One region of the Thalassospira sp. ABL2_045 genome, then DNA from elsewhere that is predicted to be linked to it. Evidence: predicted binding sites of a transcription regulator. Region 1 holds the regulator's gene; each other region holds the start of a gene.

Region 1 (10,689 bases):
ACCGTTCGCGAAACCGGCATGACCCGCCGCACCGGCCAGGGCCTTGGCGATGATGTAAACCCGGCTGTTGCCGCAGCCCTCTTCACCCTTGAAGATGGCAAGGCCAAAGCCGTTCAGACCGGTGAAGACGTTCTTGTCGTCAAGCTTGATGACATCGAGGCCGCCGACATCAACACCGCAGACGCACGACCGGTAAATGACGAGCTCAAGGAAGCGCTTAACGAGGACATCCTTGCGCAGTATCTCAATTACCTGAACGAGGAAATCTCGGTCAGTGTGAATAACAGCGTGATCAACGAGCTTTATCAGCCAACCGCTGCAAACTGATCAGTCAACAAGGGCGACCGGAACACTCCGGTCGCCCTTTTTCTATCCTGATAACGCGCCCAACCATCGGACAGACCATGGAAATCAAACCGGATTTCACCAGTTTCAAGCATAACTACGACAACGGCATTTCGCAGGTTCTCTGGACCTCGCTGACCGCTGACCTTGATACACCGGTCTCGGCCTTTCTCAAGATCGCCGAAGGCATGCCAAACACCTATTTGCTTGAATCTGTTGAAGGCGGATCCGTCCGTGGGCGGTATTCCTTCCTGGGGCTCAAACCCGATCTGATCTGGCGCTGCTTTGGCAACAAGGCCGAACTCAATCGCCGGGCAATGGCCGATGCCGACGCCTTTGTGGCAGAGGATGACGCCCCGCTTGACAGCCTCAAGAAACTGATCGCCGAAAGCTACATCGAACTGCCTGACAACCTACCGCCGATGAGTGCCGGTCTGGTCGGCTATATGGGCTATGACACCGTCCGTCTGATGGAAAAGCTGCCCGACAGCAACAAGGATGAACTTGATGTGCCTGATGGCATTTTCATCCGCCCGACCGTGACCGCAAGTTTTGATACCATCGAAGACACGGTAACCGTCGTCACCCCGGTCCGCCCGGAAAACGGTATCTCGGCTGATGCGGCCTATGATCTGGCCTGCGCACGGCTCAATGACGTGGTCCAACAGTTCCAGCGTAACCTGTTTATCGACCGCCGCTCCAAATCCGTGCCCGACACCCTGCCCGCCCCAAAGGTCAGCGTGACCGAGGCCGGCTTCCACGACATGGTCGAAAAGGCCAAGGATTACATCCGCGCAGGCGACATCTTTCAGGTGGTCCTCTCACAGCGCTATACGCTGCCTTATCAGTTGCCGCCCTTTGCCTTTTACCGCGCCCTTCGCCGGATCAACCCGTCGCCCTTCATGTTCTATCTTGATATCGGCGGTTTTCAGGTCGTCGGCGCCAGCCCGGAAATCCTGGTGCGGTTGCGCGATGGCGAAGTCACCATTCGCCCGATTGCCGGCACCCGACGGCGCGGCAAGACGTCCGATGACGACAAAGTCATGGCGCAAGACCTGCTTGATGATCCCAAGGAACGCTCGGAACATCTGATGCTGCTTGATCTTGGCCGTAACGATGTCGGGCGCGTTTCCAAGCCGGGAACCGTGCGCGTCACCGACCGCGAACAGATCGAATACTACTCCCACGTCATGCATATCGTCTCAAACGTGGTCGGTCAGATTGACGAAACCAAATATGACGCCATGGACGCGCTCAAGGCCGGTTTCCCGGCCGGAACCGTTTCGGGCGCCCCCAAAGTCCGCGCCATGGAAATCATTGATGAACTGGAATCGGTCCGTCGTGGCATCTATGCCGGCTGTATCGGCTATATCTCGGCCGACGGTTCGATGGATACCTGCATCGCGCTGCGTACCGCCGTCATCAAGGACGAGAAAATCCACATTCAGGCAGGCGCAGGCGTCGTTGTCGATAGCAAACCGGAACTCGAGCACAAGGAATGCCAGAACAAGGCCGGCGCGCTCATGGCCGCCGCCCGCGAAGCCCATCGCTTCGCGTGACGGGAACAAACCATAACAAAGATGAAAACCGTCATTCCGGGCGAAGCGAAGCGTAGACCCGGAATCCAAACAGCGTTGCTACCGTTTTGGATTCCCACCTTCGTGGGAATGACGATTTGTTCAGGTTAAGCTTAGCCAGTCACACTCTGCATTGATCGGCGCAGAACATCTGTAATCGGGACCAGCTCGAACCCCTTGGCCTGAATTTCAGGAATCCATTTCGCAAGCGCGCCAAGCGTCCGATCGCGTGGATGTCCAATGGCGATGGCATATCCCTGTTTGCTGGCCACCCGTTCGATTTTATCAAGCATCTCAGCAATCTTGGCAGCATCGTCTGCATCATCGATAAACACATCACGCGTCAGAGCCGGAACACCAAAACGGCCCGCTGTGGAGTAGGCAACAGACTTTGCACTGGTGCGGGAATCGAGGAACATCAGTCCACGGGACTTCATGACTTCCATGACCATTTTCATATGGGCGGGGTCCGATGTAAACTTGCTGCCCATATGGTTGTTCACACCGACATAGCCATCGAACTGATCCAGCATCCAGTTCATTTCCGACAGAACCTTGTCACGACCATCGCTGACATACAGGGCATGTGGCCCCGGATCAACCGCACTGGAGGACGGCTCCATGGGCATATGCAGCATCACTTCATGTCCGGCCTTGCGCGCCGCATTGACCTGTGGCTGCAAGTTACGTGCATAAGGCAGATAGGAAATCGTGATCGGGCCTGGCAGCTCGACCGTGCGGGCAGTGCGCGGCTGATCAAGGCCGGCATCATCAATCACAATCGCAATTACCGGCTTGTCGCCGGTATCCTGTGTCAGGGCGGCATATTTTCGCCACGGCTGATCCATGGCGGCAACCGACGAACCTGGCACATCACTGCCACTGTCACCCGGAAGGATATCACCCCCTTGGGTAGGCTTGCGGGATGCAGGTGCCGGGACATAGTCCGTCAGGCCTGGTTCACCCTGCCCGATCTGTCCCTTTGATGCGCCGGCACCGTCATTCTCGCCAACGAGATATCCCGTGCGTCCGCGCTCGGAAACCGATGCGTTGTCTGACAGGGTGTAATCCTTGCGCAGCATCGGGGTCGGTTCGGGGTCAGCCAGCGCATAATTTGGTGCGCCCTGATCCGAAGCACGGCCAATTTCATCGGACGCGCGATCAAGTTCAAGCATGCTGCCGACCGCAATGATCGCCGATAACGTACCCGCAACAAAGGCCCCGCCCAGCATCAGGCGACCAATGCCACCCGTTTTCTTTTTCGGAGCGGTCTTTTTACGGTTGGATTTCTTGGGTGCCGCCTTTTTACGGCTGGCGGTCGTTGCCCGGGTTGCCCGGCGTGCCACGCTGTGGTCTCCAGTATTCGTTTGCTGGGATGCTCGTAGCGGCTGTTTCGTTGATTGAACAGCCCCTTCCCATATGGTGATTATACACCGATCCTGTCGGTGGTTCTTTTGATCTTTTTAAAACGGCTCTGGTTAGCGCACGGTTAAAGGATTACACCTCGCGTGATCAAAGACTCGCCAGAGGCTAAAAAAGCCTTGCTCTGCTTCTGCTTGACGTAAATACAATGGCGTTTATTCTCTGCCGACCTTAATGTGCGTGAGCCTGCTTTTTTATGTATCTCCTCATCGATAATTACGACAGTTTCACATTCAATCTGTGGCACTATCTGCGCGAACTCGGCCCCGAGGTCGAAGTGCGCCGCAATGATGAGGTCAGCGTTGAAGAAGCGCTCGCACTTAACCCCGAAGGCATTGTGATTTCGCCGGGTCCCTGTGACCCGGAACGGGCCGGTATTTGCCTTGATCTGATCAAGGCGGCGGCTGGCAAGGTCAAGTTGCTTGGTGTGTGTCTTGGTCATCAATCGATTGGCCAGGCATTTGGCGGCAAGGTCATCCGCGCCCCCGAATGCATGCATGGCAAGACCGATGCGATGACCCATTCCGGACAAAGCGTCTTTGCAAGCCTTCCCAGCCCGTTTGAAGCCACCCGTTATCATTCATTGGTGATTGAACGCGAAACTTTGCCCGACAGCCTTGAAATCACCGCCCAAAGCGGAGATGGTCTGATTATGGGCGTGCGTCACAAAACCCATCAGATTCATGGTGTTCAGTTCCATCCCGAAAGCATCGCTTCGGAACATGGACACGCCCTATTGAAGAATTTTATCGACTATACCAGTGCCTGACCGATAGTGCCCAACACGCACTGGACCGCAAACCAAGGAAGACCCGATGTCGACTGATCATGATCTGAAGCCAATTCTGGCCAAAGTCGCAGATGGCGAAAAACTGACCGAAAGCATGGCCGAAGGCGCCTTTAACGTGCTGATGTCCGGTCAGGCGACGCCGTCGCAGATGGGGGCTTTCCTGATGGGGTTGCGCCTGCGCGGTGAAACCATTGATGAAATCACCGGGGCGGCGCGTGTCATGCGCGAAAAGGCCACCGGCATCGTTGCCCCGGAAAATGCGGTTGATACCTGCGGCACGGGCGGTGATGGCAGCGGCACCTATAACATCTCGACCGGGGCGGCCATTGTGGCAGCCGCCGCTGGCGCAACCGTTGCCAAACACGGCAACCGTGCGGCGTCGTCAAAATCCGGTTCTGCGGACGTTTTGATGGCGCTTGGTGTCAATCTTGATGCCGATATGAAGCTTCTCGAAAAGGCGCTGAAAAAGATCAATCTTTGCTTCATGATGGCCACCCGCCATCATTCGGCGATGCGCCACGTCATGCCGACCCGTGTTGAAATGGGCACGCGAACGATCTTTAACCTGCTCGGCCCACTTGCCAACCCGGCCAAAACCAAACGTCAGGTTCTCGGTGTCTTTGGCAAACAGTGGGTTGAACCGATTGCCCATGTGCTGAACCGTCTGGGGTCGGTCCATGCCTGGGTAGTGCATGGTCATAGCGGCCTTGATGAAATCTCGACCACCGGCCCGACCTTTGTCGCCGAGGTCAAGGATGGCACCGTCACCACCTTTGAAATCAATCCAAGCGATTTCGGTCTTGAAACCGCAACGCTTGACGATCTCAAAGGCGGCGATGCCGACGAGAATGCCAAGGCGATTACGGACCTGCTCGCCGCCAAGAAAGGCCCCTATCGCGATATCGTTCTGATGAATGCCGGTGCGGTCCTTGTGGTGACCGGCATTGCCAGCGATCTGGCGGATGGTATCAAAAAGGCCGCCGACGCGATTGATAGCGGCAAGGCTGCCGAGACCCTTCAGGGCCTTGTAGACATTACGAACGAAGGAAACGCGGCGTGAGCGACGTACTGACCAAAATCTGCAACGACAAGCGCGATCATGTCGCGGCCTGCAAGACGCGCAAGACCCCTGGCGCGCTTGAGGCAGAGGCAAAAGAACAGTCCGCACCGCGTGGCTTCATCAATGCGCTTGAAACCAGTGTTGCTGATGGCCGTTATGGCCTGATTGCCGAAATCAAGAAGGCATCACCGTCCAAGGGCCTGATCCGCGCAGACTTCAATCCGCCGGAACTGGCCAAGGCCTATCAGGCTGGCGGGGCAAGCTGCCTGTCGGTTCTGACCGACATCCCCTATTTCCAGGGCGATGACAGCTATCTGGTCGCCGCCCGTGCAGCCGTCGACCTTCCGGCCCTTCGCAAGGATTTCATAATCGATCCCTATCAGGTGACAGAGGCGCGTGCGCTTGGCGCTGACTGCATCCTTCTGATCATGGCAGCCCTTGAAGACAGCCTTGCGGCCGAACTTGAAGATGCCGCGCACAGCCTTGGCATGGACGTCCTGATCGAGGTGCACAATGCCCCGGAACTTGAACGTGCGCTCAAGCTGAAATCGCGTTTGCTCGGCATCAACAACCGCAACCTCAAAACCATGGAAACCAGCCTTACGACGACCGAGGAACTGGCAAGCATGGTCGGTGATGACCGTTTGCTGGTCGCGGAAAGCGGCCTGTTCACCCCGGACGATCTCGCCCGCATGGCAAAGGTCGGCGCGCAGTGCTTCCTGATCGGTGAAAGCCTGATGCGTCAGGACGACGTCACCACCGCCACCCGTAACCTGCTCGGCCTTGCGGCCTGACCCATACTGGACCGAAAATGGCAGACAAGCTTTCCCATATTGATGCCGGTGGCAATGCGGTGATGGTCGATATTTCGGCCAAGGCGGAAACTGCGCGCATCGCGATTGCCAAAGCCCGGGTTCTGATGTCTTCGGAAACGGCCAAGCTGATTGCGGATCGCGGCCATAAAAAGGGTGATGTTCTTGGCATCGCCCAGCTTGCCGGGATCATGGGCGCGAAAAAGACCCCCGATCTGATCCCGCTCTGTCATCCCCTGCCCCTGACCTCGGTCACGGTCGACCTTGAGCTTGCGGAAGATGCCGACGCAGTCGATATCACCGCCACCTGCAAGACAACCGGCAAGACTGGTGTCGAGATGGAGGCCCTCACCGCGGCATCAGTTTCAGCACTGACGGTTTTTGACATGTGCAAGGCGGTTGATAAAAGTATGAGGATTACCGATCTGCGGGTCACCCGGAAAGAAGGTGGTAAGTCGGGGACCTTTACGGCGGACTAACATCCTGTCCTGTTTCACGGCCTACTATTCACATTTTTTGAAGGATTGCCGCGATTATTCGGTTTTTGCGTTTAATCGCACAGACCCGCTTGACCCGCGAAAAGAACTAAAGTAGAACATTCGTGTATCCTTTTTGTTCTTTTTACAGGTTCGGGAAATATCATGCTGACGCGCAAGCAATATGAGTTGCTGGTCTATATAGACAATTACCTTCGCGATCACGGGATTTCGCCCTCTTTCGATGAAATGAAAGAGGCCCTGAACCTTAAATCCAAATCCGGCATTCATCGCCTGATTACAGGCCTTGAGGAACGCGGTTTCATCCGCCGCCTTGCCCATCGGGCGCGTGCACTGGAAGTCGTGCGCCTGCCTGAAAATAACGAGGATGACACGCCCGACACGCCCAACAACGTGACATCCATCGCCAGTGCGCGAAAGGCCCCGCATCGGCCCGCGACTGTGCCAACCGCCTTCTCTGAGGCCGGGGAATCCATTGGGTTGCCGCTTTATGGCCGGATTGCTGCGGGTACGCCGATCGAGGCGCTTCGCGATCAAAGCACCATGGTGCAGGTCCCGGCCGCCCTGCTCGGCACCGGCGATCACTATGCCCTTGAAGTTTCTGGTGATTCGATGGTCGAGGCCGGCATTCTTGATGGCGACACGGTTCTGATCCAGCGTTGCGAGCAGGCTCATGACGGCACCATTGTCGTCGCCCTTGTCGACGACGCCGAGGCCACCCTGAAGCGCCTGAAACGTGGCCGCGGTGAAGTGCTGCTTGAACCCGCCAATGCACGCTATGAAACCCGCGCCCTGTCGCCGGACCGGGTGCAAATCCAGGGCCGTCTGGTCGGGCTGCTGCGTCAATACTGATTGCTTGCCTGCATTTTAAAGATCAAACGCCCGGTGCTTTTGCCCGGGCGTTTTTCTTTTTTAACGGTTATAGTTGGGGCCAACGTGGGCACCTAGCGCCCTGCTCTACTGCCAATGATGATCCAGGGCCAATTGCCGCTGTCTTCGCGCACTGTTTTGATTGTCGTTTGATTGTCCGGGCTTGTCGGCAGTTTGACGGCCACACCGCCCTGCCACCACAGCACATCATCATCAATCACCATACGCGCCCCAGACACCTGACAGCTGTTAGGCAGATCGGTTTGTTGGTTGACGACGATATCGGCATTGCGACAGGCATAAAACGGATTGGTGATGCGGCTGGCGACAATTATCTGCGCAGGAATGCCGTCCACACTGACAGCAACCCTGCAGGGATCACTTTGGCACGCCTGAACGCGCCGTGTTGCCTGTTCCGGGCGAATGCCAAAGCGGTTCATCCAGATATCTTTCTGAAAACCATTCAGCCGGGAGGATGTGTGCAGGATACCGGCATCCGGATTATAGATTGCAAAGCTTTCACGGTCCCCCGAGATCAGAATTTCAGGTTCCTGATGGGTTATCTGAAAAATGAAGACTGCCGCGATCACAGGGAGTACCGGGAGGATCATCAACTTGTCGCGCCAGATAACAATCCATGCCAGTGCGAGCAACCCCAAAGCGACCGCCAACATATCAAGACCCGCGACATACCAAAGCCCCCAGTTTTGGGCCGCGACCAGATCAGCGGTTTCGAGAAGCACTGTCAGTCCAGGCTTCATCGCCGCCAAGGACAGGCCGGATAATCCAAGCGGAATCAGCGCCAGCGTCGCAACGATCCAAGGCATCACCCAGAAGGCCATTACCGGAATGGCGATCAGATTGGCCAAAACGCCAAGCATGGAAATGCGCCCAAAATGGTAGCCGATGATCGGGGCGGTCACGGCCGTCACAATCAGGCTGGTCAGAAGCAAACCGGCAAGATAAAGACCACCTCGCTCATACCAGGACAACATCCCTTGTCGGTCAAGCCAACGCCGCCCCGGCCCGTCATAAAAGGCGACAAGCGCGCCAACGGCGGCAAAAGACAACTGGAAACTTGCCCCCAGCACGGCATCAGGCCGCAGGAGCAGCACCACAATGGCTGCTACCCCGACCAGCCGAAGTGAGATCGCACGGCGATCCAAAAGCAATGCCAACCAGACGACGAGCAACATGACAAAGGCACGCTGGGTCGGAATGGTGGCGCCGGACAAGCCCAGATAAACAAGACCCGCCAGCATCGCAGCCATCGCCGCCCATTTCTTGATCGGATAACGCAGGGCAATCGCCGGAATGGCGGCCAGTCCGAAGCGGATCAGGAAAAACACCGTCCCGCAGAGCAATCCCATATGCAAACCGGAAATCGCCAGCAGATGCGCGAGACCGGATTTTCGAAGGTTATCGGCAATTTCCGGGGTGACTTCGCCGCGCTCCCCAATGATCAGCGCCTTCGCAATTCCGGCTTCCGGTCCGCGCATTTCATTGCTGATTGTGGCGGATATATATTGACGTGCTCTTTCAACATAAACCAACAAGGCATTGTTATTTAAAGCATTATCACGCTTTAAAACTTCGAACTGCCGCCCGAACACAAACCCGGATGCGCCAATATCGCTGAAATAGAGGTTGCGCGAAAAATCGGGATCCCCGGGGACGGATGGCGAACGCAGTGGAAAGAGCCGCACGCTTGCACGGATCTGATCACCAATCGCAAGCACACTATCACCCAGAAAACTGAGCCGGACATTCCAGTTCAATTGATCGCTTGGAATGCCTTCAATTTCCGATGGCTTAACAGTTGCGCGGATCCGCCCATTGCGTGGTTCCAGCCCGACAATGGTGCCGGTGACCTCCGTCGCATAAAGCGTTTTTGTTGGAATATTATCAGGGCCGAGTTCGGTATGAACCGCACTTGTCAAAGCCCCGAAAGCCATACTGGCAAGCAGCTGAAAGACAAAGGCCATGATTGCAATGCGCCGCGACATCCAGAATGCGCAGGCCAAAAGAATCACGGCCAGACCAATCTGACCGGCACCAATGCGCGCGGGGAGCAAGAAATACGCTGCACAGCCCAACCCAAAGAGTATAACGGAGCTTAGAAACCACTTATTTCTTTGGCTTGCAACAACAAAATTAATTTGCGAGAGAACATTCGCAAATATTTGAATTAATTGAATTTTACCTGCCGCCCTACGACGAATGTCCAATAGCCCGCCCGCCGCATTGTTTCTATCTAACATCCGCTGTGGTGCAACAGCGTGTCATTTGTGTTATAGCCTGCACGCCAAAAGTCCCCAGGACAAGCGACAACATCCAAATAACGGATAGATTGAATGACGGTTGTTACCCGTTTCGCCCCGTCTCCGACCGGGTTTCTACATATCGGCGGCGCACGCACCGCACTTTATAACTGGCTTTATGCCAAACATACCGGTGGCAAGTTCCTGCTCCGGATCGAGGATACCGACCGTGAACGTTCAACGCCCGAGGCCGTAGAGGCCATTTTTGACGGCTTGAACTGGCTTGGCCTGACCGCCGACGAAGAACCGACTTTCCAGTTTTCTCGTCGCGACCGCCATGCAGAAGTCGCGCAACAGCTCCTTAATGCCGGGAAAGCCTACTATTGCTATTGCTCGCCAGAAGAGCTGACGGCCATGCGCGAGAAAGCCCGCGCAGAAGGCCGTCCGATGAAATATGACGGCACCTGGCGTGATCGTGATCCATCCGAAGCGCCCGAGGGTGTCAAACCTGTTGTGCGCGTAAAGGCGCCGCAGAAAGGTGGTGCAGTGATCAATGATCAGGTACAGGGTGAAGTTCGTGTCGGTAACGAGCAGCTTGACGATTATGTCATTTTGCGCGGAGACGGTACGCCAACCTATATGCTTTCGGTGGTGGTTGATGACCATGATATGGGTGTTACCAACGTTATTCGTGGTGATGATCACCTGACCAACGCGTTCCGCCAGAAAGTCATTTATGACGCCATGGGCTGGGATGTTCCGAGCTTTGCGCATATCCCGCTTATCCATGGTCCGGATGGTGCAAAACTGTCCAAACGTCATGGTGCACTTGGTGTTGACGCCTATCGCGATGAGATGGGTTTCCTGCCCGAAGCGATCAATAACTATCTTCTGCGTCTTGGCTGGGGCCATGGCGATGATGAGGTTATTTCGACCGAGCAGGCAATCGAATGGTTTGACATTACCGATGTCGGCAAAGGTGCGGCGCGCTTTGATTTCGCGAAGCTGACCAACCTTAATGGCATCTACCTGCGTCAGGCCGATGACAAGCGCCT
Region 2 (10,689 bases), on a different contig from region 1:
CTGCGCAAGGAATACGAGGCGCTGCTTCCGAAATTCAATCGTGGCACGGATATCTTTCGCGCATCCCTTGATGACCAAAGGCCGCAAAACAAGTCCTGACGTCGGGGCACTGCGCGACATCAAGCAGCACAGCTGTGCACATTGCGTTTCCAATCATCCGTAATGCCGGGCACCGCGCGTGTGCGCGCATGCAATAAAAGCAATTGCAAACCATCCCGAATTTGCGCTGTATGAGTGAATGGGTCGCGCCACCACCACCACGACCCTGAAACCCAACCGGCTCTGAAGCCGGACAGATAAACAATTTTGGAAACGCGCCCCATGATCCCCCTGTTTGGCGAGGCCGCCGCCTTTACTGCTGCGCTCTGCTGGGCGAGCTCCAGCATGATTTTCTCCAATGTCGGTGGAAAGGCTGGCGCGCAGACTGTCAATCGCGGGCGTCTGGCCTGCTCTATCTTTTGTTTGACACTCCTGCATTGGGTGCTTGAAGGACAGCCTTGGCCCAATTCCGTGACATGGGAGCAGCTTGGCTGGTTGTCGCTGTCATCGGTCTTGGGGCTGGTGATTGGCGATGCCTTGTTGTTTCAGGCCTTTGTGATCATTGGAGCACGTCTGTCGATGCTTCTGATGTCGACCGTGCCGATCATGGGTACGGTGTTGGCGTGGCTGTTGTTTGACGAAACCCTTCGTCCGGTTGAAATCGCCGGTATTGCCTGTGGTGTTGGCGGGATTCTGATCGTCATTCTCGGCAAAAAGGGACGCCCGGTCGGGCTGGTGGGGCGCGATTACCTGATGGGCATTCTGTTTGGATTTGGTGGGGCGATTGGACAGGTGGCCAATCTGATTACCGCCAAATATGCCCTGATTGACGGATATTCGGCGCTGTCGGCCAGCTGGATCAGAACGCTGGTTGCGGTTATCGCGATGTGGGGGCTTGCCGTCATCATGGGACGTGTGCGCCGAACGGTCATGGCCTGCATTGCGCCAGATGTTGGCAAGTGGCTCCTGCTTGGTGCGTTTATCGGGCCTGCGGTGGGCGTGTGGCTTTCAATGCTGGCCGTTCAGAATGCCAATGTCGGCATTGCCTCGACCCTGATGGCATTGCCGCCGGTTTTGCTGATTGTCTATGAAGGTTTGATCATGCGCAGACCGGTCGGCTTGCAGGCGGTGGCGGGGACCTGTTTGGCCTTTGGCGGGGTAGCCTTGCTGTTTTTGAACTAGCTCTCATGCGCTCTGCCCTTTTGACTTTTTCCTCAATCGGTTAGACTTCGGGCAATAGCACACCAGAAGATCAGGATAACGCCATGACCCGTGTAACAGTTTCCATCGAAGACGATCTGATGGAGGCCTTTGACGCCTTTCTCGATCGGCGTGGTTACACCAACCGGTCCGAGGGGTTTCGCGATCTGATCCGTGAGAAGCTTCAAAACACCAAGCTTGAAGAAAATGCCGACGGCGTCGGGATCGCGGTTTTGAACTATGTTTATGATCACGAGGAACGCATGCTGGCATCACGCCTGATGAGCACCCAGCACGAGCACCATAACCTGACGGTTTCAACGGTGCATTTCCACATTGATCATGACACCTGCCTCGAGAGCGTGACCTTGCGTGGGAGGCTGTCGGAAATTCGGGCGTTCGCGGACAAGGTTCTGGCCCAGCCCGGCGTGCGCCACGGGCAGCTTTATTCCGTCCCCGGTGAGTTGCATGTCGAAACCCACCATCACGGCGATGAACATCACGGGCATGCGCACAAGCACGAACACCTGAAAATCACCACCTGACGGCCCTGTTGACTGGGGCTGGCGGCAAGGCAACGGCTGGACGATCTGGTTGGGGATAAAATGTCGGGAGGGAGCCGCCCCGAGATACCCTGCGATGGCTCTTAAAATCGCAAGGCATTTGACAGCTGTCCCTCCCATCCCCTGAGGGATACGCGTTGGGACGCGATGACGAGATCATATCGCCTGCTTGCTGAAATACAATGTGCCGAGAGTCCAAATTAATGTGCAGTGCGTCCAGATACCTCTGACGCACATTTTTCGGTTAGCAGTTTGGGGGGGCTGTTATCACGCGGATTGCTATCCCCATGATCGGGCAGGCCGGTTGCGCAATGGCTGCTCGCCCGGACTTTAGCCTTCCATAATCAGCCATCATCTTGGGGCGGCGGTTTGGAGCGCCTTTCTTTGGCGGGCATAAAAATGAGAACAAACTTGCAACATCGGAAATTTTGTGAGAATGTTCGCATTATGTTCTCAAGTGTTTTGTCGGCAGGAACACAGTGGCAGGCTGTGACACAGGCAAAACAATCTAGCGGTGGCGTTCCGCATTTAGGTCCGGGGAACCGCCTGCGTTGCATCAAACCCGGCCCTGTGGAATAAGAGAGTTCGAGCAATGATTCAGACCGCGCTGCATTTGGTGGATAAGGATACTATGGATAAGCAGAAGGCACTCGAAGCCGCCCTTGGGCAAATCGAACGGGCATTTGGCAAGGGCTCGATCATGAAGCTGGGCCAGCGCGAAAATGCCGTTGATATTTCAGCAATTTCGACCGGTTCGCTGGGCCTTGATATCGGCCTTGGCATTGGCGGTCTTCCGCGTGGCCGTATCATCGAAATCTATGGTCCGGAAAGTTCGGGTAAAACCACACTTGCGCTCCATACCGTTGCCGAAGCGCAGAAAGCCGGTGGTACCTGCGCCTTTGTCGATGCCGAGCACGCGCTTGATCCGAGCTACGCCCGCAAACTGGGGGTAAACACCGACGAGCTGCTGATTTCCCAGCCTGACGCTGGGGAGCAGGCGCTTGAAATCGCCGACACGCTGGTGCGTTCCGGTGCGATTGATGTTCTGGTCGTCGATTCGGTTGCGGCCCTTGTGCCGCGTGCGGAACTCGAAGGTGAGATGGGCGATACCCATGTTGGTCTTCAGGCCCGCCTGATGAGCCAGGCGCTGCGTAAACTGACAAGCTCCGTTGCGCGGTCGAACTGCATGGTCATCTTCATCAACCAGATCCGTATGAAGATCGGTGTGATGTTTGGCAGCCCGGAAACCACCACCGGTGGTAACGCGCTGAAATTCTATGCCTCTGTCCGTCTTGATATCCGCCGTATCGGCCAGATCAAGGATCGTGACGAGGTCGTGGGCAACCAGACGCGCGTCAAGGTCGTCAAAAACAAGATGGCGCCGCCCTTTAAGCAGGTCGAATTTGACATCATGTATGGCGAAGGTGTCTCCAAGATGGGTGAAATCCTTGATCTTGGCGTCAAGGCCGGCATCGTCGAGAAATCCGGTTCCTGGTTCTCCTATAACTCGACCCGTATCGGTCAGGGTCGTGAGAACGCCAAGAACTTCCTGCGCGAGAACCCGGAAATGACCCAGGAGATCGAAAACAGCATTCGCGAGAGTGCCGGTCTGATCGCCGAAGCCATGACCAATATGAGCGAAGACAATCCGGTCAATGACGATTGATCTGAATGATCTTGCAAAATAATCTCAAAAGGCGGGATGCTGAAACATCCCGCCTTTTTTGTTCGCGATCCTTATGACGGAGCTCTTATCGTGGTCACGTGCTATCTGAAATACATCATCGACAGTCACAAGGTTCCTGAATTTGAAGCCTATGCCAAACGCTGGATTCCGATCGTTAACCGTATGGGCGGAACCCATCATGGTTACTTTTTGCCGCATGAAGGGGCGAGCAACGTCGCATACGCGTTGTTCAGCTTCCCGAGCCTTGCCGACTACGAGGATTACCGCAACCGCATGGCAGGTGACACCGAATGCCAGGACGTCTTCGAGATGGAAGCGCGTAATCGCAGCATCATCTCTTATGAACGCAGCTTCATGCGCCCGGTTCTGGACTGATCGGTCTTTGCGGGGTTCCTGACATCAATGCCCGGTGCCTTTTTGCTGCTGCCACTGGCTGGGGGTTTTGCCGGTAATGCGCAGGAATTCCCGATTAAAATTCGATTTGGTGTTAAAGCCACTGTTCAGCATGGTGTTGGTGACATTCTCGCCGGCATCAAGTGCGCGGCAGGCATGATCAATCCGGTATTTGTTGATATAGCGTGATACGTTTTCACCTGTCGCCGCGTTGATCGCAGTTGAAACCTGTTTGAGCGGATAACCCAGCCGCCGCGCGATACGCGCCAGCGTCAAATCAGGATCAAGATAGAGCTTTTCGCGATTTATCAGCATTTCGAGTTGCGCCATGATTTCCGCGACCGGAATGTCGGGGGCGGGCCTTGTGTCTTCGGGGGCGAGGTTGGCCCTTGTGCCTGCGTCCTGTGTTGCATCATCTTCTTCGCGCGCAACGGCAATGGCGGGCGACAGGGCCAGCAACCCGATGGCAAGCAGGGCGACAGATGAAAACACACTCAGGATAATACCCGGCGCGTTGTCGGCCCCCATTTGCAAGGCAACGGAAATCAGGGCGTCACTGATGGCCGAGATGATCAGGGCAATCGCAATCACCCGCCAGATCAAGGCCGGCACCGGACCGGATGCCAGACGCGTATGGGCCAGATCATTGCCTTGACGGTGCAGCGCCAGAAGAATGGCAAGTCCGTAACCCACGAACAATCCGCCAAGCAGTGCGTCAATCAGCATCGGTGCAAAAAGTACAATACCGGTCATGAGCGCCGGGGCGGCAATATGCCAGATGTCGCTGGCGTGAAGACGCGGCCGCACACCACCTTCGAGAAAGGCGATCCAGGCCAGGGCCGGGATTACGGATGCGGTGATCGGCTGCACGAGACGGAGCTCCAGAAAGCCGTAGTAATGCACCAGCGACACTGTGATGCTTTGAACCGCACAGCCGAGTAAAAGCGCGCCCAATAGCGGCGATGTCTTTTCAAACAGCACGGCCCGGACAAACAAGAAAGCCAGCAGCAGGGCAACAATCAACGGAACGGGCAGGGCGATCATGGTGGCAGCGTTATCCAGACAGAAATGTCCCAAAACCGGTTTTGCACGTCCTTAAACCGGTTTGAGGACGCCAGAACCCGCAAGGCAGATGCAATTTGATACCCGTGAAACTTAGAACACGGATTGAAATCATGAAACACGTAACTTCTGCACTTGCGATTGCCTTTGGCCTTGTCCTTGGTCTGTCATCCAACCCGGTTCATGCGGGCAAGGACCTTGCCGGATATGATCGATTTGATGTTGATGCGGCCCATCGTTCGCGCCCGATTGCCGCATCAATCTGGTATCCCGCCGATACGGTTATCTATCGCGCCCCGGTCAATCAAAGCGCGCTTTGGAAAAGCACGAATGCCTATATCGGGGCGGCGGTGGAACCGGGCAAGCATCCGTTGATTTTGTTGTCACATGGATCGGGCGGGAATATGGATGCGATTGGTTGGCTTTCCTCCGAACTGGCCCTGCGTGGGGCGATGGTTCTTGCGGTCAACCATCCCGGCAGCACATCAGGCGATTCATCACCGCGCCGCCTGGCAGAGCTTGGTCAGCGCGCCAAGGACCTGCATGCCGCCCTTGATCAGCTTCTCTCACACCCGGAATTCGAACCCTATATCGATACCGACCGTATCTCTGCGGCGGGTTTTTCACTGGGCGGGGCGACGGTGCTTAACCTTGCGGGTTTGCGGTTTGATCGTGATGCCTATCGCGATTATTGCCAGCAGTTTGGCACGACGGTTCAGGATTGTGCCTTTTTGCAAAAGGGCGGCGTGCATCTTGATCACCTGCCCGCCGATTTTGAAGCCGGGTCGAAGGATACCCGCATTTTAAAGTTCATCGCGATTGAGCCCGGCATGACCTTTGCGGTGAATGACGCCAGCCTTGCTGATACCGATCCCGATTTGTTGTTTATCCGCCTGGGGCGTAAACATGGCTGGAAGGCGGCCGACGTCACGGAAACCGGAAGCAACCTTTTGGGTAAATTGGATGACCCATCCTATGCGGTCTTTGCCCCGGCCAATCATCTCACCTTCCTTGGCGAATGTAATCCGGGGGCGGCCGAGCTTTTGGCAGAAATGGATGATGATCCGATCTGTTCGGACCCCGAAGGCACCGACCGTGTCGTTATCCATCAACAGATCATTGAGGAAATCAGTCGCTATCTCGCGCTCGACCCAAAAGCGTGGTGAAGGGACCCCATAGCCCTGATAAAGATGCTGGGGATCGGGAAGGATCCCCCCCGCATCTGCACGTGCCCCAAAATGATCATGATTGGGAAAAGGCCCCGGAAAACTGCGCCTTTCCAAAGGGTTGTCTTGATAAAAATCGCACATTGAAAGGAATGTGGCGGAACAATTCCCGGTTGTCGTCGTTTAAAACCCTGTGAGCATCGACAAGAGCAAACAGGAGAAACATCATGTCGAACACGATGAAGAAACTTTTCGCGATCCTGATGATTTCGGGCATGGGTCTTGGCCTTGCTGCCTGTGAGACCGCCGAAGGCTTTGGCGAAGACGTCGAAGATGCCGGTGAAGCCATTCAGGACGAAGCTGATTGATAAGTTTGTCCTTACTTATGGCGCTGACAGACCATTTGGCTGCGCCTGAATAACTCGCGCCGATGGTGTGTCAGCGCACACCGAAAAAAGGAGATAATAACATGTTAGGTTGGGCTGTATTTTGTTTGATCCTGGCACTGATCGCTGCCGTTCTCGGCTTTGGCGGACTTGCCGGGGCGTTCGTTGGCTTTGCAAAGATCTTGTTCTTTGTCTTTATCGCGCTGTTTGTGATTTCCCTTGTGGTCAACGCATTCCGCGGCCGTCGTCCGCCCGTCTGATTAAGCCATCTGATCAAGCCATTCTAAAAATGGCGATACGAGCAAACATGTAAAAGAGGGACGCCATTTCGGCGTCCTTTTTTGCGTTCGGGCCCAAATAACGCGTCGCGATAACAGTTGCACGCGTGTCGTGGGCAGGCCAGAATATTGCGATAAACAACAAGATGGGCGCGACGCCCGTTATTTGGACTTGAATGGAGCATCTCGCAAAGATGGAAACGATCACAAAGCGTCTTCTCGCCGTTCTGATGGTTCTTGGTTTTGGTCTCGCCCTTGGTGCCTGCGAAACTGCCGAAGGCTTCGGACGTGATATGGAAAATCTTGGCAAGACGATTCAGGACAGTGCAAACGACTAGTCCGGGCACTTTTCACCTTCAAACAGACCGCCTTGCACTGTCTTTTGCCAGACAGGCCGACATCCCGGATCTTTATGCCTTCCTTGGTGATCGTGATGCGATGCGCTTCACCCATTGCGATGAAAGCTTTGCTGCGTGCCGCAAACGCGTTCTAGTCCATGAATGGTTCCGGCGCCGCGACGGATTTGCCCCCTGGGTTATACGACTGCGCGAAACCAATGACATTATCGGCTGGGGCGGGCTTTATAATGATCCGTTCGACCCCGGCTGGGGGCCAGAGCTTGGTTATTACCTCGCGCCAACGGCCTGGGGGCAGGGCTTTGGCCGGGAGCTCGCCAATGGGGCGCTTGAGTATGGCCGTGACAACACGTCGGTCAAGAGCCTGACGGCCTTTGCCCATCCTGAAAACGTCGCATCACGCAAACTGTTGCTGGGGCTTGGCTTCAAACGCGCTGGCTTTGTCGATGCGATGAACCGCGACCGATTCACATTTTCGCTTCGATCCGACTGAGTTTCGGGTGTGCAAAAGCCGTTTGAAAGCCATCTGATCGCCAATTTTTGGAAAACTTGCGGCAAATGCCCCGGACTCCTTTCGCCTGACTGGACAGGGCAGGGCCGAGCCGCTAAATAGGGCAGTCCGTTCGCCAGCATGGCGGGCGCAGTTTTTCCGCGTTTTCCGGGTTGGAGAGATATGCAGACCGTTAACGATATCCGCACCACGTTTCTGGAGTTCTTCCGCAAGAACGGCCACGAAGTCGTTTCCTCCAGCCCGCTGGTGCCGCGCAATGACCCTACCCTGATGTTCACCAATGCCGGGATGGTTCAGTTCAAGAACGTTTTCACCGGGCAGGAACACCGCGATTATTCGCGTGCCGCGACCTCGCAGAAATGCGTGCGCGCCGGGGGCAAGCATAACGACCTTGAAAATGTAGGTCATACCGCGCGCCATCACACCTTCTTTGAAATGCTCGGCAACTTCTCGTTTGGCGACTACTTCAAGGAAAACGCGATTGAATTCGCCTGGAACCTGATCACCAAGGAATACGGTCTTCCGGCCGACAAGCTTCTGGTCACGGTCTATCACACCGATGACGAGGCACATGGCCTGTGGAAGAAAATCGCCGGCCTGACCGATGATCGCATCATCCGGATCCCGACCTCGGATAACTTCTGGTCGATGGGCGATACCGGCCCGTGTGGTCCGTGTTCGGAAATCTTCTTTGACCATGGCGATCACATCTGGGGTGGTCCTCCGGGCAGCCCGGATGAAGACGGCGACCGTTTCATTGAAATCTGGAACCTCGTCTTCATGCAGTACGAGCAGATGGCAAATGGCGAACGTGTTGATCTGCCAAAACCATCCATCGATACCGGCATGGGTCTGGAACGTATTGCCGCTGTCCTGCAGGGCAAGCACGACAACTATGACATCGATTTGATGCGCGCGCTGATCGAAGCATCGGCCGACGCCACCAATACCGATCCGGATGGTCCGCATAATGTGTCGCACCGTGTGGTCGCCGACCATCTGCGTTCGACCAGCTTCCTGATTGCCGATGGTGTTCTGCCGTCCAATGCCGGTCGCGGTAACGTTCTGCGCCGTATCATGCGCCGTGCAATGCGCCATTTGCACATGATTGGAACCCAGGATCCGGTGATGTATGAACTGGTCCCGTCGCTTGTGCGCAAGATGGGCAATGCCTTCCCGGAACTGGTCCGTGCACAGGCCTTGATCGAAGAAACGCTGAAGCTCGAAGAGCAGGGCTTTAAAACCATGCTTGATCGCGGTCTCAAGATGCTTGATGACGCGACCGATGGCATGGACGAAGGCGCGATCCTTTCCGGCGACGTCGCGTTCAAACTTTATGACACCTATGGCTTCCCGCTTGATCTGACTGCTGATGCGCTCAAAGAACGTAAAATCGGCATCGATGAAGACGGTTTCACCTCTGCCATGGAAGAACAGAAAGCCAAGGCACGTGCCGCCTGGTCCGGTTCGGGCGAAGCGGCCACCGAGGAAGTCTGGTTTGACATCAATGACCGTGATGGCGCGACCGAATTCCTTGGCTACGAAACCGAAACGGCTGAGGGTGTGGTAACCGCCCTCATCAAGGACGGCGCCGAAGTCAAAACTGCATCCAAGGGTGACGAGGTTGCCCTGATTGCCAACCAGACGACCTTCTTTGGCGAGTCCGGTGGTCAGCAGGGCGATGCCGGTGTGATCAAAACCGAAAACGGTGCGATCATTGAAATCACCGACACCCAGAAAAAGCTGGGCGCGCTGCATGTCCATCTCGGCAAGGTGACCGAAGGTGAAGTCAAGGTTGGCGATGCTGCGGAATTCCGCGTCGATCATAGCCGCCGTTCATCCTTGCGTGCCAACCATTCGGCTACCCACCTGTTGCACGCGGTTCTGCGCAAGCATCTTGGCGACCACGTGACCCAGAAGGGCTCGCTGGTCGCAGCTGATCGTCTGCGTTTTGACATTTCGCACCCCAAAGCCGTCACGGCAGAGGAAGCCGCAGTGATCGAAGCGGATGTAAACAGCCTGATCCGCGAAAACAGCGAAGTCACCACCCGTCTGATGACCCCGGACGAGGCGATTGAGCTTGGCGCAATGGCGCTGTTTGGCGAGAAATACGGCGATGAAGTCCGCGTCGTTTCGATGGGCCAGCCGGTCGCCAACGAACATGCCTATTCGCTTGAACTTTGCGGCGGTACGCATGTCAAACGCACCGGTGATATCGGCATGTTCAAGATCGTTTCCGAAGGTGCTGTTTCAAGCGGTGTGCGTCGTATCGAGGCACTGACCGGTGCCGATGCTGCCAACTATGTGTCGGCCCGTGAAAACGTTCTGACCTCTGTTGCCGCAGACCTGAAATCCGTTCCCGAAGACGTCCCGGCCCGTGTCAAGGCACTGCAGGAAGAACGTCGTCGTCTGGAGCGCGAAGTTTCCGACCTGCGCAAGAAGCTGGCGACGGCTGGCTCCGGTGCAGCATCGGGCGGCGATGCGTTCAAGGAAGTCAACGGTGTGAAAATGGCGCTGCGTTCGCTTGAAGGCATTCCGGCCAAGGAACTCAAAGGCATGGTCGACGAGCTCCGCGAACAGATGGGCTCTGGCATTGTCGCGCTCGTCTCGGGCGACGGTGGCAAGGCCTCCATCGTTGTGGGTCTGACCGAAGACCTCAAAGACAAATACAGCGCCGTCGATCTTGTCCGCATCGGTGTTGAAAAACTCGGCGGCAAGGGTGGCGGTGGCCGTCCGGACATGGCGCAGGGTGGTGGTTCCGACCCGTCCCAAGCCGACGCCGCACTGGCCGCGATCGAGGCACATATCGCAGGCTAAGCGATATCGACACAAAAGTATGATGAATAGAAAGGGCCCCGATCGGGGCCCTTTTGTTTTGTCTGAGGATTACTGATCACGCTAGTGGTAGCAGGATATCCGTAATCGCCTCATGCTCCGCGACATCGGGATAAAACGCGATCCGCTGGAAGAGCAGCGGGAAGTCGCCCGGCGTTTCCCCGCTTTGCGGCAGCCAGTCGCGATAAAGCGCAAGCGCGCTGTCACCCAATG
Region 3 (10,689 bases), on a different contig from region 1:
ACTGATACATGATGACGTTCCCCCTAGTAATGCACTTTGCGTTCGATGAAGCGGAACTGGAACACGGTCAGGACACTGACCATGATCATCAGCAAGACCGACTGCGCGGCACTGCCGCCCATATCCGCACCAAGGAAGCCATCGACATAAACCTTGTAAACAAGGGTCGCGGTTGATCCACCCGGTGCGCCTTTGGTTGAAACGTCAATGATGCCAAAGGTTTCAAAGAAGGCGTATGTCAGATTGATCACCAACAGGAAGAAGGTCGTCGGTGCCAGCAGCGGGAAAGTAATCGTCCAGAAACGGCGTTCCGGGCTTTTGCAATCAAGGGTCGCTGCTTCCTGGACCGATTTCGGAATGCCCTGAAGACCGGACAGGAAGAAGATGAAGTTCACACTGACCTGTTTCCAGACGGCGATCAGAATGACGACGAAGGCTGCGTCATTGGCGTTCTGGATGTGGTTGAACTCAAAGCCGAAGCTGTTGAATGCCTTGTAAAGGTCACCCATCAACGGGTTGAACATCATGTTGCCAAGAAGGCCCGCCACCGGTGGTGCAATCGCATACCCCCACATCAGAAGCGTTTTATAGCTCTTGGCACCCCGGATCACTTCATCGGCGCGCACTGCAAGAAACAGTGAGATCGCGATGGAAAGCAGGGAAACCAGAACCGAGAATACGACAGTGAAGATGGCAGAGCGTGTCCAGGAACTGCTGGAAAGCACATCTTCGAAATTGCGGAACCAGACAAACTGCGAAGACAGGCCAAAGGCATCTTCAAGCAGGAACGACTGATACAGCGCCTGGGCCGCCGGCCACAGGAAGAATATGCAAATAATCAGAATTTGCGGTGCGATGAAAAGATATGGCACCGCGCTGTGTTCAAATTGTACGCGCTTCATTGTGAACGCAACCTCAAGGCAAAATCAGAAAATGCAAAACAGGGCGGCCAAAAGATCGGCCGCCCCGCATTTGCGAAAAGCAGATTAGTTCGAGTAGGTATCGTTGAAGCGATCCAGAAGACCGTTTGCTTCTTCTTCGATGGTCGCAAAGGCTGCATCAACGGTTTCTTCGCCGTTCATGATCTTGTCGACTTCACGATAGATCACTTCACGGATTTGGACGTAGAAGCCAAGACGGTAACCTTTGGTCCACTCGCCGCCTTCCTCTGAAAGCTGGATGATACCAACTTCGGCATCCGGGCTTTCTTTGTAATAGCCGTCCGATTTTGCAAGGTCATATGCTGCGTTGGTGATCGGAACATAGCCGGTTTCTTTGTGCCAGTAGTACTGGGTTTCCGGCTTGGTCAGGAATTTGAAGAATTCAGCAACACCTGCGTCCTGTTCGGCATCATGGCCCGAGAATGCGAAGAGTGCTGCACCACCGATGAAGGTCGATTTCGGTGCGTCGCCAACATTTTCCCAGTACGGAAGGGTCGAGGTGCCGAAATCAAACTGCGCGGATTTACGCAGGCCACCGAACGAACCGGACGAACCGATCCACATTGCAACCTGTTGCTGAACAAATGCGTCCTGGTTTGCGCCCCATGCACGGCCGTAATAGCCATAGTAGCCAGCGTCTTTCCAGTCTTTGACGTGCTGCCAGTGATCTTTCAGAGCATCGTTGTTGTAGAGAATCTCAACATCGGTGCCGTCATAGCCGTTGTTGCCGGTCGCCATCTGAAGGTTGTGACGCGACATGAAGTTCTCAAAGAAGATCCACGGGCTGTGCGACTGTGCAAGTGCTGTGAAACCAGCTTCCTTGAGTTTCGCCGCAGCAGCTTCGAACTCTTCCCAGGTCTTCGGCACATCAACACCAGCTTTGTCGAGGGCTTCCTTGTTGTAATACAGAAGCGGGGTTGAGCTATTGAACGGCATGCCGATCATCTTGCCATCTGAATCGGCATAGAAGTAACGGACACCCGGAATGTAATCATTGATGTCGAAAGTGACATCGTTTTCTTCAAGCAGGTCCTGAACCGGCTTAACAGCGCCTTTGGCGTTGATGATGGTAGCAGCACCGGCATCGAAGATCTGAATGATGTTCGGCTGGTTTTTCGCGCGGAACGCTGCGATACCGGCCGTCATGGTGTCTTCGTAGCCGCCCTTGTTGATGGATACGAGTTTGTATTCATCCTGGCTTGCGTTGAAGTCTTCGGTGATCTGGTTAACGACGTCGCCAAGTGCGCCGTCCATTGCATGCCACCAAGTGATCTCGGTTGCAGCTTGTGCGGTGCTGCCAAGGGCAAACACGGCAGCAGCAGCCATCAGTGTTTTGCGGAACATGATTTTCTATCTCCCAAATAAAAACTTTGCGCGAAAAGACGCTCGTTGAACGGTCTCTCGCAACGCTCTCGTTTTCATCTGAGGGGGACGTTTCCTCAAGTGACAGTTTTCGGAAATTTACTTTTTGATGTGCGTAACTACCGTTTGGACTGTCGATTATTGATATTGTTAGTACATTCGACCCCTTCAAATGTTCGAATGAACATCTCACAAATTGAATGGGCATGAAAGCCTTTCGATCATGCAGAATTCCGGTGTTTGACGACGACCCTCCTGCATGCCCCGGTATTCCTTGTGTTTTCGCATTCCATCGAAATGTTACAGTAAAGTGATTTTTTGAATCGACTGGCTACGATTTTGATTTACGGCTTTGTTGAAACGAATATTGCGTTTGATGTGCCGATTTTCATTTGCGAATTTGGCTTCGAGGGTTCTTGACGAATCTAAAACCCAAACGGCGGGTATCTTAAAATCAACGAGTAACTGTTGGTTTGCACATTGCAGATGTGTAAAGGTTCTGAGAAATCCGGTTTGCGCGCCAGCAAGGTACGTACGCCCCACTTATTTGCTATCCGAAAGCTTTGCCGGGAAGACCAATGACCACATTTGCAATTTTCAACGCCCGGGTTTTCGATGGTAACGATTTTCATACGGATAAGGCTGTTATCGTCCGTGAAGGGATGATTGAGGCCCTACTCCCGGAAACCGAAATCCCTTCTGACATTGATGTTATTGATGCAGGCAATCGGGTGCTCGCCCCCGGGCTGATTGATGTTCAGGTTAATGGCGGCGGCGGCGTGCTTCTGAACGATGCACCAAATGTCGAGGCCATCAAAACAATCGTCGCCGCGCACCGTCGGTTCGGCACAACCGCCATGTTGCCAACTCTGATCACAGATACCCGTGAAAAGATGGCCGCTGCCATTGCTGCTGTTCAACAAGCTCTTGATGAAGGTGTTCCCGGTGTGGTCGGCATCCATCTTGAGGGGCCTTACCTTAATCTCAAGCGGCGCGGCGTGCATCCGGCCGAGCAGATCCGGCCGATGGAAGATGACGCGATTGATTTGCTGTCAGGCCTGCGCAATGGACGGACTTTGGTCACCCTGGCACCGGAAAACGTCGCGCCTGATGCCATCACAAAGCTGGTCTCAAGCGGTGTTCTCGTTTGTGCCGGGCATACGGCTGGTCGTTATGAGGATATCATGGCAGCGATCGACCAAGGTATGCAGGGTTTCACCCATCTGTTTAACGCCATGAGTCCCCTAACCCATCGCGAACCGGGTGTGGTCGGCGCTGCACTGTCTGATGACAACACTTGGTGCGGCCTGATTGCCGATGGCTTTCATGTTCATCCGTCCGTGATCAAGGTTGCCGTGCGTGCCAAAGCCAAGGGCAAAATGATGCTGGTGACGGATGCGATGCCGACGGTTGGTGCGGCTGAAAAGCGCTTTAGGCTGGGAGATGAGGAAATCATCGCTGTTGATGGGCGCTGTGCGCTTGCCGATGGCACATTGGCGGGCTCGGACCTCGATATGATTTCGGCAGTGCGCAATTGCATGGAAATGGCCGAGATCGGGCTTGATGAAACCCTGCGCATGGCGTCGCTTTACCCGGCGGAGTTTCTCGGGCTCGATGATGTTCTTGGCCGATTGGCGCCGGGCTATCAGGCCGATATGATCTTGTTTGATGATCAGTTCAATGTGACGCGAAGCTGGATCAGGGGCGCACAATCGACATAGTTCTTGGGAAACGCGATATTTTCCGAAAGTCTATGATGGAAAGCCTTGACCTGAGAGAGCATTTAGAAGATGCATTGGGCTCTGTAACAGTTTGTATGCAGGATCCTCAGGAGATTTTGCTGTTTATCTGTTTTTACTCTGACCCCCAGGAGGAGTACCCACATGCCTTCCGTTAAACCCGGTGTTGTTACCGGTGCCGCCTACCGCGAACTCGTTGCTGCCTGCAAGCAGGACGGTTACGCCCTTCCCGCCGTCAATATTACCTCATCAAGCACAATGAACGCGGCCCTTGAAGCTGCTGCAAATGCCGGTTCTGATATCATTATTCAGCTGTCGAATGGTGGTGCGCAGTTCTTCGCCGGCAAGGGCATCAAGGATGCTGCAACCGCGCGCGTTTTGGGCGCTGTTTCTGCTGCCCGCCATGCGCAGCTTCTCGCCGAGCATTACGGCGTTGCTGTTGTCATGCATACCGACCACGCGAACCGCAAGTTCGTGCCGTGGGTCGATGAAATGCTGAAATGGAGCGAAAAGGCCTATGCCGAAACCGGCAAGGCGCTTTACAGCTCCCACATGCTTGATCTTTCCGAAGAGTCCGTTGAAGACAACCTGGCAACTTGCGAGACCTTCCTCAAACGGATGGCGGCCATCGAAATGAGCCTTGAGATCGAACTGGGCGTTACCGGCGGTGAAGAAGACGGTATCGGTCAGGAACTTGATACCTCGGTCGAAGAAATCGATCCGCGCCTGTACACTCGCCCGGAAGAAGTTGAAGAAGCCTATCGTCGTCTTTCCCCGCTAGGTCACTTCTCTGTCGCGGCCGCATTTGGTAACGTGCACGGCGTTTACAAGCCGGGCAACGTCAAGCTCCGCCCGGAAATCCTTCTCGAAAGCCAGAAATATGTTGCCGAGAAACATGGTCTTGGTGACCGTCCGCTCGACTTCGTGTTCCATGGTGGTTCCGGTTCGGAAAAAGAGAAAATCGAAGAAGCCGTCAGCTATGGCTGCTTCAAAATGAATATCGATACCGATACCCAGTTCGCCTATGCCCGTCCGGTCGGCGAATATGTCGAAGCCAATGATCGTGCTTTCAAGTATCAGGTCGATCCGGAAACCGATCAGCCTTACAAAAAGCAATACGATCCGCGCGTCTGGATCCGTGAAGCGGAACTTTCGATGGCAGCCCGCCTCGAAGAAGCTTTCAAGGACCTTGGCGCAACCGGTCGCTCGGTTACCAAAGGCTAAGCTAGAAAAATCTGACCTTTCCGGTCACAGGATTTATGAAGCCCGCCGGCCTTGTTCGGCGGGCTTTTTCGTGGCTCCATCGTGCACGGGATTGTTAATTGCCGATCTCCTGACAAATACTGACAGGAACTGTCAGGGGTGCGCTTGCGTATAGCGTTTGGCTCCTCTATACACTTTCCGAACAATTCAGGAACAAAAGGCCCGACATGCTGACGAAAATTTCGGTTCGCGGTGCGAAAGAACACAATCTTCAGAACATTGATGTGGAAATGCCGCGCGATTCCCTTGTGGTGATTACCGGCCTGTCGGGGTCTGGCAAGAGCTCGCTCGCGTTTGACACCATCTATGCCGAAGGCCAGCGCCGCTATGTCGAAAGCCTGTCGGCCTATGCGCGCCAGTTCCTTGAGCTGATGCAAAAGCCCGATGTTGAATATATCGACGGTCTGTCGCCGGCGATTTCCATCGAACAGAAAACGACATCGAAAAATCCGCGTTCCACCGTCGGCACGGTGACCGAGATTTATGACTATATGCGTCTTCTCTGGGCACGTGTTGGTATCCCCTATTCGCCGGCGACCGGCCTTCCGATTGTCAGCCAGACCGTGTCACAGATGGTTGACCGGGTTATGGAAATGGATGAAGGCACGCGCCTTTATCTTCTTGCCCCGATCGTGCGTGGGCGCAAAGGCGAATATAAAAAGGAACTGCGTGAATTGCGTGCGCGCGGTTTCCAGCGTGTCAAAATCGATGGTGAGATGTATGACATCGATGAAGCACCGGAACTTAACAAGAAGCTCAAACACGACATTTCCGTCGTGGTTGACCGCCTGATCGTCAAGGAAGGCATTTCAACCCGATTGGCAGACAGTTTCGAGACCGCGCTTGAGCTCACCGACGGCATCGTTCTGACCGAGGATGCCAAAACCGGCGACACCACCGTGTTTTCGGCAAAGTTCGCCTGCCCGGTTTCCGGCTTTACCATCGAGGAAATCGAGCCGCGTCTGTTTTCGTTCAACAACCCGTTTGGCGCCTGCCCGGCCTGTGATGGCCTGGGCACCCAGATGGAGTTTGATCCGATGCTGGTCGTGCCTGATGAAAGCAAGACGCTTGAGGACGGGGCTGTTGCGCCCTGGGCCAGCACGACATCGAAATATTACCTGCAGACCCTGAAGTCGGTTGCCAAGCATTTCGGGTTCAAGACCAATGTTGCGTGGGAAAAACTGCCTAAGAAGGCGCAGGACATCATCCTTCATGGTTCCGGTGACGAGGAAGTCACGGTGACCTATGACGATGGTTCGCGCAGCTACAAGGTTTCCCGCCCATTCGAAGGCGTCATTCCCAATATGTCGCGTCGCTGGCGCGAAACCGATAGCCAGTGGGCCCGTGATGAGCTGTCAAAATATCAGATGGTGTCGAACTGCCCTACCTGTTCGGGCAAACGCCTGAAGCCGGAAGCACTGGCCGTCAAGGTTGATGGTTGTGACATCTCGCAGGTGACCGACCTTTCGATTGCCAAGGCTGGTGACTGGTTCCTTGCCCTTGAAGGCAAGCTGAACGAGAAAGAAACCGAGATCGCGCGCCGTATCCTGCGCGAAATCAATGATCGCCTGCGCTTCCTGCGCGATGTCGGTTTGGATTATCTTTCAATGTCGCGCACATCCGGCACGCTATCGGGCGGTGAAAGCCAGCGCATCCGTCTGGCATCCCAGATCGGGTCTGGCCTGACAGGCGTTCTCTATGTGCTTGATGAACCGTCGATCGGCCTGCATCAGCGCGACAATGACCGCCTGCTTGAGACCCTCAAACGTCTGCGTGATCTTGGCAACACGGTTCTTGTCGTTGAACATGACGAGGACGCCATTCGTGCCGCCGACTATGTGATTGATATGGGCCCGGGTGCCGGTATTCATGGCGGACGCATTGTTGCCGAAGGCACGCCGGAACAGATCCAGCAGAACCCGGACAGCCTGACGGGCAAATACCTTGTGGGCGTTGAGCAGATTGCGGTTCCAAAGGAACGCCGCAAGGGCAATGGCAAGGCGATCACCATCAAGGGTGCGACGGCCAACAACCTGCAGGGCATTGATGTCGACTTCCCGTTGGGTAAATTCATCTGCGTCACCGGGGTTTCCGGTGGCGGCAAATCAAGCCTTGTGATTGAAACGCTGTATAAGGCGCTGGCCAAGCGAATGCACAATGCACGTCATCATCCGGGTGCACATGACGAGATCAAAGGTGTCGAACTGATCGACAAGATCATTGATATCGACCAAAGCCCGATTGGCCGAACCCCGCGTTCGAACCCAGTGACCTATACCGGCGCCTTTACCCCGATCCGTGAATGGTTCGCGCAATTGCCAGAGGCCAAAACACGCGGTTACAAGCCCGGTCGGTTCTCGTTTAACGTCAAGGGTGGGCGTTGCGAAGCCTGCCAGGGCGATGGCGTGATCAAGATCGAAATGCACTTCCTGCCCGACGTTTATGTCGAATGCGATCAGTGTAAAGGCCATCGCTATAATCGTGAAACGCTGGAAATATCGTTTAAAGGCAAATCGATATCCGATGTCCTTGATATGACAGTCGAAGAAGGTGCGGATTTCTTCAAGGCCGTACCATCGATCCGCGACAAGATGGAAACCCTCAAACAGGTCGGCCTTTCCTATATCCATCTGGGGCAACAGGCGACGACCCTGTCCGGTGGTGAAGCCCAGCGTGTAAAGCTCGCCAAGGAACTGTCAAAACGTGCTACGGGTCGCACCATCTATATCCTTGATGAACCGACGACGGGCCTGCATTTCCATGATATTCGCAAGCTTCTGGAAGTGCTGCACACCCTTGTTGATCAGGGCAATACGGTGGTTGTGATTGAACATAACCTGGATGTCATCAAAACCGCCGACTGGATCATTGATATCGGTCCCGAAGGTGGCGATGGCGGCGGCCATCTGGTTGGCACCGGGACACCAGAAGACATCATGGGCAATAAGCGCAGCTATACCGGACGTTACCTGAAACGCCATTTGGGTCTGGAATAAACCAAAAGGGCAGCTTCGAGCTGCCCTTCTTTGTTTCAGGACTGGTTTCAGCCACGCCTAGCCTGAATGCGTGACCCGGTCCTCGACCCGTTTGACCAGTGCTGTGCTCAGCCGCTCACTAAATCCGGACAGGAAGGCAAAGACCAGAACGATCGAAATCTGTTGACCCGCGGCAGCTGACTGACTTAGCTGGTCAAGGTCGTCAATCTTGTGCAGCTCATCAAGCGGGATCGGTAGCATCCCTGCCCTGAGCGCCAAAAGCACGATGATCGCAAAACAGAACCCCATGCAAGGCCGGAAAAGGAAATTGAAGAACACAGAGGCCGGTTCCATTTCATCCCACGGCACATCCTTGCCAAGCCGCATCATCATGCTGGTCAGCGCACCGATTGCGCCAAAACTGCCCACGACAAACAACAAGTCATAGCTAAACCCAAATACCTTGCCACTGCCCGTACTGATGATGTTATCGACCTGAACAAACAGCAACACGGCAAAAACGAGCACAATTGGCGACAGCGCCAAAGCCAGGGCGGCAATCCGCAGGCTTTTGTTAAACGCCTTTTCGACCGGATTGGCCGGTGGCAGAAGTTTCGGTTTTTCTTTCTGTTCATGTTTCAGGTCATGCAGATATCCCTGCACAAAGCCATCCCGTCCCTGATTAAGCGCGAGAAGCATAATGATGGCATCGGATTGCTTGCGGTCCTGTAGTGCCGCGTTTTCGGCATCGTCCTCCTCGCGCCACCATCTCAGGAAAGCACGAATAACCATCGAAGATCGCCACCCTTGCCGCGTGGCAACCACATATTCGATCATGCCTTCAATATCGGCCGGACCAACCACGCCCTCGCCCAAGCCGCCGAACGGAAAACCAAGCCGACGCTCTTTGGGTTCGGTTTTGTCATCTGCATCTTCGCTTTCAGGCTCTTCACGCACCTCGATGCACTCCACATCAATGACGTGTCTTCGACGCGGCACAAGGCCGATCACCGGACAATGGGTGGGTTCGTAACCATAGGGATGATGCGGGTAACTCATGATGCCATCTTCGCGTTATCGGGACAGAACGGCTCTGGCTTCTAAGACGCGATGGATGTGGTGTTGTGAAAATATTTGTCCTGCCTGGCGCGATGTGAACTTGTTTGCTGATCTTGCAGTGCAATTGACTTGAAATCTGCCCCCTTGCACCGCTATGTGTGTGCCACGTTATCAAAACCCACTCTGGCAAGGAGTTCGCACACGTGAATACGGTCAAACCTGTTCATATTATCGGCGCCGGTCTGGCAGGCAGTGAAGCCGCCTGGCAATTGGCAGAAGCCGGTGTGCCCGTCATTATCCATGAAATGCGCCCGACGCGTCCGACCGATGCGCATCACACGGACAAGTGTGCCGAACTGGTCTGTTCGAACTCGTTCCGTTCTGACGACAAGGAATACAATGCCGTCGGTCTGATCCATGATGAAATGCGCCGTGCCGGATCGATCATCATGCGCTGTGCCGATCAGCATAAGGTACCCGCTGGCGGTGCACTGGCTGTCGACCGCGAAGGTTTTTCCGAAGCCGTCACGAACGCGCTTGAAAACCATCCACTGATTACGATGGAACGCGGCGAAATTGATGGCCTGCCGCCCGAAGAATGGGAACAGACCATCATCGCAACCGGGCCGTTGACTTCTGGCGCGTTGGCGGATGCTATCCGCAAGGCCACTGGCGAGGAAAGCCTTGCCTTCTTTGATGCCATTGCGCCGATTGTGTATAAGGACAGCATCGATTTCGACAAGGCATGGTTCCAGTCGCGCTATGACAAGGGCGATGGTAAGGATTACATCAATTGCCCGATGTATGAAGACGAATATAACCGCTTCATCGACGCCCTGATTGACGGCGAAAAAACCGAATTCAAGGAATGGGAAAAAGACACCCCCTATTTCGATGGGTGCCTTCCGATCGAGGTCATGGCCGAACGCGGCCGGGAAACCTTGCGCCATGGCCCGATGAAGCCGGTTGGCCTGACCAACCCTCACAATCCGACGCAAAAGCCGCGCGCGATCGTTCAGCTGCGTCAGGACAACGCCCTTGGCACGCTTTACAACATGGTCGGGTTCCAGACCAAACTGAAATACGGCGCACAGGTCGACGTTTTCCGCACTATTCCGGGCCTTGAAAACGCTGAATTTGCCCGTCTGGGTGGCATTCACCGCAATACGTTCCTGAATTCGCCACGTCTTCTGGATGGTACGCTGCGCCTGAAATCACGTCCGGACCTGCGCTTTGCTGGTCAGATTACGGGCTGCGAAGGCTATGTTGAAAGTGCGGCCGTTGGTCTTATGGTCGGTCGGTTTACGGCGGCGGAAAAAGCCGGCAAGGAAATCGCGGCCCCGCCGCTTG

What was found. Region 1 encodes LexA, which represses DNA repair genes until DNA is damaged. Its sites were predicted from a motif close to ATGTTCTANTTTGGTTC; they were not measured.
Region 2: a site for LexA is predicted at 2,239-2,255, ahead of recA (recombinase RecA). Genes of this name have one in related genera too.
Region 3: a site for LexA is predicted at 5,446-5,462, ahead of uvrA (excinuclease ABC subunit UvrA). Genes of this name have one in related genera too.

Annotation. Positions count from the first base shown of each region.
Region 1 is NZ_JBSWYV010000004.1:180,920-191,608, forward strand. It holds gene ACXAIA_RS08495 (SurA N-terminal domain-containing protein) at 1-327, shown strand, start outside; gene trpE (anthranilate synthase component I) at 405-1,904, shown strand; gene ACXAIA_RS08505 (divergent polysaccharide deacetylase family protein) at 2,036-3,268, opposite strand; gene ACXAIA_RS08510 (anthranilate synthase component II) at 3,541-4,113, shown strand; gene trpD (anthranilate phosphoribosyltransferase) at 4,160-5,194, shown strand; gene trpC (indole-3-glycerol phosphate synthase TrpC) at 5,191-5,988, shown strand; gene moaC (cyclic pyranopterin monophosphate synthase MoaC) at 5,985-6,485, shown strand; gene lexA (transcriptional repressor LexA) at 6,648-7,355, shown strand; gene ACXAIA_RS08535 (ComEC/Rec2 family competence protein) at 7,448-9,448, opposite strand; gene gltX (glutamate--tRNA ligase) at 9,728-10,689, shown strand, end outside.
Region 2 is NZ_JBSWYV010000009.1:93,492-104,180, reverse strand. It holds gene ACXAIA_RS13765 (hypothetical protein) at 1-99, shown strand, start outside; gene ACXAIA_RS13760 (DMT family transporter) at 322-1,221, shown strand; gene nikR (nickel-responsive transcriptional regulator NikR) at 1,305-1,784, shown strand; gene recA (recombinase RecA) at 2,395-3,468, shown strand; gene ACXAIA_RS13745 (NIPSNAP family protein) at 3,559-3,864, shown strand; gene ACXAIA_RS13740 (helix-turn-helix domain-containing protein) at 3,889-4,926, opposite strand; gene ACXAIA_RS13735 (alpha/beta hydrolase family protein) at 5,058-6,110, shown strand; gene ACXAIA_RS13730 (entericidin A/B family lipoprotein) at 6,338-6,478, shown strand; gene ACXAIA_RS13725 (DUF1328 domain-containing protein) at 6,580-6,756, shown strand; gene ACXAIA_RS13720 (entericidin A/B family lipoprotein) at 6,969-7,112, shown strand; gene ACXAIA_RS13715 (GNAT family N-acetyltransferase) at 7,099-7,623, shown strand; gene alaS (alanine--tRNA ligase) at 7,804-10,458, shown strand; gene ACXAIA_RS13705 (AraC family transcriptional regulator) at 10,535-10,689, opposite strand, start outside.
Region 3 is NZ_JBSWYV010000003.1:5,915-16,603, forward strand. It holds gene ugpE (sn-glycerol-3-phosphate ABC transporter permease UgpE) at 1-10, opposite strand, end outside; gene ACXAIA_RS06005 (ABC transporter permease subunit) at 24-902, opposite strand; gene ACXAIA_RS06010 (extracellular solute-binding protein) at 987-2,285, opposite strand; gene nagA (N-acetylglucosamine-6-phosphate deacetylase) at 2,882-4,024, shown strand; gene fbaA (class II fructose-bisphosphate aldolase) at 4,187-5,266, shown strand; gene uvrA (excinuclease ABC subunit UvrA) at 5,473-8,301, shown strand; gene ACXAIA_RS06030 (hypothetical protein) at 8,359-9,339, opposite strand; gene trmFO (methylenetetrahydrofolate--tRNA-(uracil(54)-C(5))-methyltransferase (FADH(2)-oxidizing) TrmFO) at 9,543-10,689, shown strand, end outside.